Regions from separate parts of the Shewanella psychrotolerans genome, predicted to be linked through region 2. Evidence: predicted binding sites of a transcription regulator. Region 2 holds the regulator's gene; the other holds the start of a gene.

Region 1 (3,435 bases), 1.4 Mb from region 2:
TTGAGCCGCTAGGTTTTGACGACTAAAAATCAGTGATGTTGGTGCATCACGACGCTCAATTGCATTCTTCCAAGAGATCGCTGTTTCAGTCGCATCACATGGACGCCATACCATCATGTTAGGTGTCATGCGTAGGTTAGCTAGCTGCTCGACAGGTTGATGAGTTGGACCATCTTCACCTTGACCGATAGAGTCATGGGTGTAAACAAAGATATTTTGAATGCCCATCAGCGCTGACATGCGTACCGCGTTACGCGCATATTCCATAAACATCATGAAAGTGGCGCCGTAGTTGATGAAACCACCATGCAGAGAAACACCGTTCATGATGCCGCTCATACCGAACTCACGTACACCGTAGTAGATGTAGTTACCGGCAGCGTCATCTTGAATACCTTTAGAACCAGACCATAGGGTCAAGTTAGAACCCGCAAGGTCGGCAGAGCCGCCGAGCAGTTCAGGCAACATAGCACCATAAGCACCGATAGCATTTTGTGAAGCTTTACGGCTTGCAATACCTTCACCTTTCTCTTGGCACTCTTTAATGAAAGCTTGAGCTTTGGCTTCGAAATCGGCAGGCAATTCACCATCGATCACGCGGCGCTTGTATTCTGCTGCAAGCTCTGGGTAAGCAGCTTCATAAGCGGCAAGTTTTTCATTCCAAGCCGCTTCATTGCTGGCGCCAACTTCTTTAGCATCCCAACCAGCATAGACGTTTTCAGGGATATCGAACGGACCGTGTTCCCAACCAAGGAACTCACGTGCCGCAGCAATCTCAGCATCACCCAGTGGCGCGCCGTGACAGTCATGGCTACCCGACTTGTTTGGCGAACCGAAACCGATAACCGTTTTGCAGCAGATCATGCTTGGCTTGTCGGTAACAGACTTAGCCTCTTCGATAGCCGCGCGAATCGCGTCGCTGTCATGACCATCAACGTTAGCAATGACATGCCAGCCGTATGACTCGAAACGCTTAGGTGTATCGTCGGTGAACCAGCCTTCAACATGCCCATCGATAGAGATACCGTTGTCATCCCAAAATGCAATCAGCTTGCCCAGACCTAAAGTGCCTGCTAATGAACAAGTTTCGTGTGAAATACCTTCCATCAAACAACCATCGCCTAAGAAGCAATAGGTGAAATGATCGACAATATCGTGTCCTGGACGGTTAAACTGTGCAGCTAACGTCTTCTCAGCAATAGCCATACCCACGGCATTACTGATACCAGCCCCTAATGGGCCAGTAGTGGTTTCAACACCGGGGGTGTAACCATACTCTGGGTGACCAGGGGTTTTAGAGTGTAACTGACGGAAATTCTTCAACTCTTCGATCGGCAATGCATAACCAGTAAGGTGCAGCAAAGAGTAAATCAGCATAGAGCCATGACCGTTAGATAGAATGAAGCGATCGCGATCAACCCACTCAGGGTTGGTAGGGTTGTGCTTAAGGAAGTCATTCCAAAGCACTTCAGCGATATCAGCCATTCCCATTGGTGCACCTGGATGACCAGAATTGGCTTTTTGAACGGCATCCATACTTAACACACGGATAGCGTTTGCGAGTTCTTTACGAGATGACATGCTCTCTCCTGCTTATTTTTTTAGGGATTTTGCGGGCAATTGTGGACGCATATTTTCCCCTACTAGGCGGTAGGACGCAAATAAAAATAACCTTATATTAGAGATTATAGTGTTCTGACCGGGCCATTTTTCCAGTCATCATGCTTATTCTTCTGCCCAAAATGCAGCAAACGATCCAATAACCGCCCCCTGATAATGCCATTTTATTGTCAACGCTATTTGTATGACTAATTGATTTCACTAATATTATCGGTTCTCAAAAAAACAGGAATTTAATAAATAGTAACTATATAACAATACGTTATAGAAGCTCAGCAAAAAATATAATGAGCATCATTAGATTATTTACTGGGTGTTACAGCACAATTTTTATCGAAAAGGGTGTTATCCCGTTTGTTTTCCACTAAAATAGCCGTCTAGATGTAGATACTTCTACACATTCAAATTGTATAAACACGAGATTTTCCATTATGGCAAAGCACTTGTTTACCTCTGAGTCGGTCTCAGAAGGTCATCCAGATAAAATCGCCGATCAAATTTCTGATGCGGTACTCGACGCGATCTTAGAGCAAGATCCTAAAGCTCGTGTTGCGTGTGAAACATACGTAAAAACCGGCATGGTAATGGTTGGTGGTGAAGTGACCACTTCTGCATGGGTTGATATCGAAGAGATCACCCGTAAAACCGTTCGCGATATTGGCTACACTCACTCTGATATGGGTTTTGATGCCGATTCTTGTGCCGTACTTAACGCCATCGGTAAGCAATCTCCAGATATTAATCAAGGTGTTGATCGCGCAGATCCTAAAGAACAAGGCGCTGGCGACCAAGGTTTAATGTTTGGTTATGCCAACAACGAAACTGACGTATTAATGCCAGCACCGATCACTTATTCTCATAAGTTGGTTAAGCGTCAATCAGAAGTACGTAAAGACAACACCCTTCCATGGTTACGTCCAGATGCGAAAAGTCAGGTGACTTTTGCTTATAACAATGACGGAAGCATTGCTGGTATCGATGCGGTTGTACTGTCAACTCAACACCGTGAAGATGTTAGTCAGCCAGACCTAATCGAAGGCGTGATGGAAACCATCATTAAGCCTGTACTACCGGCTAAGTGGTTAACTAAAGATACTAAGTACTTTATCAACCCAACAGGCCGTTTTGTTATCGGTGGCCCAGTAGGCGATTGTGGTCTAACTGGTCGTAAGATCATCGTTGATACCTACGGTGGTATGGCGCGTCATGGTGGTGGTGCTTTCTCTGGTAAAGACCCATCAAAAGTTGACCGTAGTGCTGCTTATGCTGCGCGTTATGTGGCTAAGAACATTGTTGCAGCGGGTCTTGCCGATCGCTGTGAGATCCAAGTTTCTTATGCTATTGGTGTAGCAGAGCCGACCTCAATCAGCGTTGAAACCTTCGGTACGGGTAAAGTATCTGAAGATGTATTGATTAAGCTTGTACGTCAGCACTTTGATCTACGTCCTTATGGACTAACAGAGATGCTAGATCTCGCTCGCCCAATCTATAAAGCGACAGCTGCGTATGGCCACTTTGGTCGTAACGAGTTCCCTTGGGAACGCACTGATAAAGCCGACGCTCTTCGCGCTGACGCCAAGCTTTAATCAAGATTATCAGTTAAAAAAACCGCCTATATGGCGGTTTTTTGTATCCTTGCTTTCTTAAATTAACACGAATCAATCTACGTTAACGGCTGAGCTGGCTCTGCATAACGAATAAAAAGATCTGATCGCTCAGCACGATTTAGCACTAAAGCTGAACGCTTATGAGGCAAGACAACGAGTGAACAGCATAGTTGCTCCACAGTCAAAGTCGTTAACACACACCTAGCAC
Region 2 (3,435 bases):
CTCAATAAAAATAAGCGCTTTGATGAGATCGATAGCACCCAGTACTGGCGTGTTGGCGGTGAAATAAAAGCAACCGATTGGTTTGCCTTACGTTTAGGATATCGTCATGACCTTGAGGATTCGACCGCTGACATCTATTCCATTGGCACGGGATTTACCGTTGGCCGTTCATTCAATTTCGACTTAACCGGCATGATGGGTAGCGATGATGTTATTGGCGGTGTGCTTCAAACGTCTTATCATTTTTAAGTTTGATAATTAAAAACGATAAAAGCTGAGGCAAGTGATTGTCTCAGCTTTTTTGATATTAGTTTGACGATAACATATTATAAATTAATTGCTTATCTCCAAAATGGACTTAGTTGCTAAGATGATTGCGCTGAGACTACAAAGACAGAGTGTCATGATCCGTGTTTTATGTTTATCTACTCGCCCAATGAGTCGATTCGCCAGCAAATACCCTAAGATAACCGATGGTAATAGCAGTAACGAAATATAAAAGTGGTGTAATGTCAGCAGGCCACTGAAGCCTAAAATGATGAGCGCTATAGTTGAGCTGAAAATAAAAAATGCCGACAGTGCTGCTCGGAACTGTTTGGCGTCTTTTCCTGACAGTAAGATCGCTAATGGTGGCCCGCCAATGGCGGCAATATTACCAAAAATACCAGACAATATACCTGCTGCAAATAAGCTAGTTCGCGTGATAGGAAGAGATAATTTAAGTAAACTTAGCAATACTGCCAGTGCCACAATAATTGCTATGGCTAAACCTAATATGGGTTGTGGTGCCCATAGCAATAGCGAAGCACCTAATATACCCCCTGGAATTCGTCCAATTAGCGCATATTGCAGACCGTTAAACTCAAGTGAGCCTCGTTCTCTAAAAAGTGTTAACAGTGAGATGGAAAATCCCATCAAAATTACTGGAGCAGGAACCAGACTAGGATCGACAAGGTAAAGCAGTGGCGAGGCGACAACGGCTAAGCCAAAACCGATAAGACTTTGAGTTAACGCACCTATGAATATAATCAATGAGGCGAGCACTAAGATCGTAGGATCGATGAACAAGTCAGCCACGGTTACTCCATTTGGCAGGTGGGATAGACAAAAAAGGGATCGCTAATGGATCCCTTTTTAGATGGCAATTTGGTGAGTAGAGCGTATTACTCTAGCTCTTCCCATTCGATACCCATCTCTGTCATTAACTTTTTTACTTCAGCTGGGATACTGTCAGGCTTGTCTTTTGACAAGTCATCGTCATGGGGAAGAGGTTGACCAGTGTAGGCATGTAAAAATGCCTCGCAGAGCAATTCGCTGTTGGTGGCATGGCGTAAGTTATTTACCTGACGACGTGTTCGCTCATCGGTTAATACCTTAAGTACTTTTAGAGGAATAGAAACAGTGATTTTTTTCACTTGCTCATTCTTCTTACCATGTTCAGCATATGGGCTGATATAATCGCCATTCCACTCAGTCATCGACTCACCTGTAAATTCTCAAATTCGGGGCAGATTTTATACCCTTACAAATTACAGTCAAATTATTGCCTTTAATTTTTGTGAATTGCAAATAGATTTCTAAATGTTTGGACGTCTAAACGTCTAAATATGTTGACGGTGACGAGTTGCTTAGGTACATTTAGACGTCCAGACATCTCTTTGTGATAGATGACTGTTAGCGTATCGATTTTAGGAGCAATAGATGACAGAGCGAAAACTAGCCACCGCAGCGGTTCGTACCGGTATTGAGTCGGATACTCAACATGGTGCTGTTGTACCTCCCATTTACCTGTCGACAAATTACGCTTTTGATGGTCATAACAATCCCCGCGACTTTGACTATAGCCGTTCGGGGAATCCGACTCGATCTATTTTGGGCGATGCGATAGCTGAATTAGAGAGAGGGGCAACAGGTGTGGTGACTTGCACCGGTATGGCAGCCATTACATTGGTAACTAGCTTGCTTGGGCCTGATGATCTGCTGATCGTGCCTCACGATTGTTATGGTGGTAGTTATCGTCTGTTTACCAATCTTGCAAAGAAAGGGGCTTTTAAGCTTATTGTCGTCGATCAAACCGATCCTAAAGCGTTAGAGGCAGCGATCGCTCAGCAGCCCAAAATGGTATGGCTAGAAACGCCTTCTAATCCACTGTTACGCGTGGTTGATATCGAAGCAATAGCGAACGCATGTCACGGTGTCGGTGCACTGGTTGTGGTCGATAACACCTTCTTATCTCCTATTTTGCAGCAACCTTTATTACTTGGCGCAGATATTGTTATTCATTCAACCACCAAATATATCAATGGTCACAGTGATGTGGTCGGCGGAGCGGTTGTCGCAAAAGATGCTGAGCTCGGCGAACTGCTGCATTGGTGGTCTAATACCTTAGGGTTAACTGGCTCAGCTTTTGATAGTTATCTGACTTTGCGTGGTTTACGTACCTTGCCAATAAGAATTCGCGAGCATCAAGCAAATGCACAGAAGGTACTGGCGCTGCTGACATCTCACCCTGCGGTTGACAAGGTATATTATCCAGGGCTTACAGAGCATCCTGGGCATGAGATTGCAGCAAAACAGCAAAGAGGCTTTGGCGCTATGCTCAGTTTTGAATTAAAAGGTGGAGAATCAGAGCTTATTGCGTTTTTAGATCAGTTAAAATACTTTTCAGTGGCCGAAAGTCTTGGTGGGGTAGAGAGCTTAGTTGCAGTTCCTGCTACCATGACCCACAGAGCGATGGACCCAGAAGCGCGCTTTGAAGCGGGAGTAAAAGATACTCTGATTCGTTTGTCTGTGGGGATCGAAGATGGTGATGATTTGGTTGCTGATATTCTGGCGGGTCTAGATGCTGCTGAAGCAGTAAGTTGTTAAAGGTATTGAGGAGCAAAAAATGACACGATGTCATTTGCATAAATTTGGTGGTTCTAGTTTAGCTGATGCAGATTGTTACCGCCGTGTCGCTCATATTCTTCTTACTCATGGCCATAGCGATGATCTCATTGTGGTTTCTGCTGCGGGTAAGAGTACAAATTTTTTATATAAGCTGCTCGACCTAAGTGAATCTAATCAACTGTGGCAAGAAGAGCTGCAAGTATTGATTAGCTATCAACAGAATTTAATTGAACAGTTACTCTCTAATGAACAAGCCCGTAGTTTACGTGAGCGTTTATCGACCGATAAAGCACAATTAACGAGCTTACTCTCGATTGACCCATTAAATGATTATCAGCGTAATCAAGTGGTCAGTTTCGGTGAGCGTTGGTCTTCGCGACTATTAGCTGCATTGCTGCGAGAGTCTGGTGTAGTCGCATCCGATGTCGATGCTCGTACCTTATTGGTCGCTGATGAAGGTGCCGTGCCGCAGATCCGTATTGAGCAATCTAAGCGTAAAGTACAAAACTTGCTTAATAAGCATCCTAATGAACGACTAGTGATCAC

What was found. The regulator MetJ, encoded in region 2, represses methionine synthesis genes. The targets are predictions, from matches to a motif close to TAGACGTCTAGACGTCTA.
Region 1: metK (methionine adenosyltransferase) is a predicted target of MetJ. The motif match lies at 1,991-2,008, and genes of this name have one in related genera.

Annotation. Positions count from the first base shown of each region.
Region 1 is NZ_CP080419.1:3,552,250-3,555,684, forward strand. It holds gene tkt (transketolase) at 1-1,581, opposite strand, end outside; gene metK (methionine adenosyltransferase) at 2,052-3,206, shown strand.
Region 2 is NZ_CP080419.1:583,911-587,345, forward strand. It holds gene K0I62_RS02640 (conjugal transfer protein TraF) at 1-249, shown strand, start outside; gene K0I62_RS02645 (sulfite exporter TauE/SafE family protein) at 334-1,068, opposite strand; gene metJ (met regulon transcriptional regulator MetJ) at 1,164-1,478, opposite strand; gene metB (cystathionine gamma-synthase) at 1,702-2,868, shown strand; gene K0I62_RS02660 (bifunctional aspartate kinase/homoserine dehydrogenase II) at 2,888-3,435, shown strand, end outside.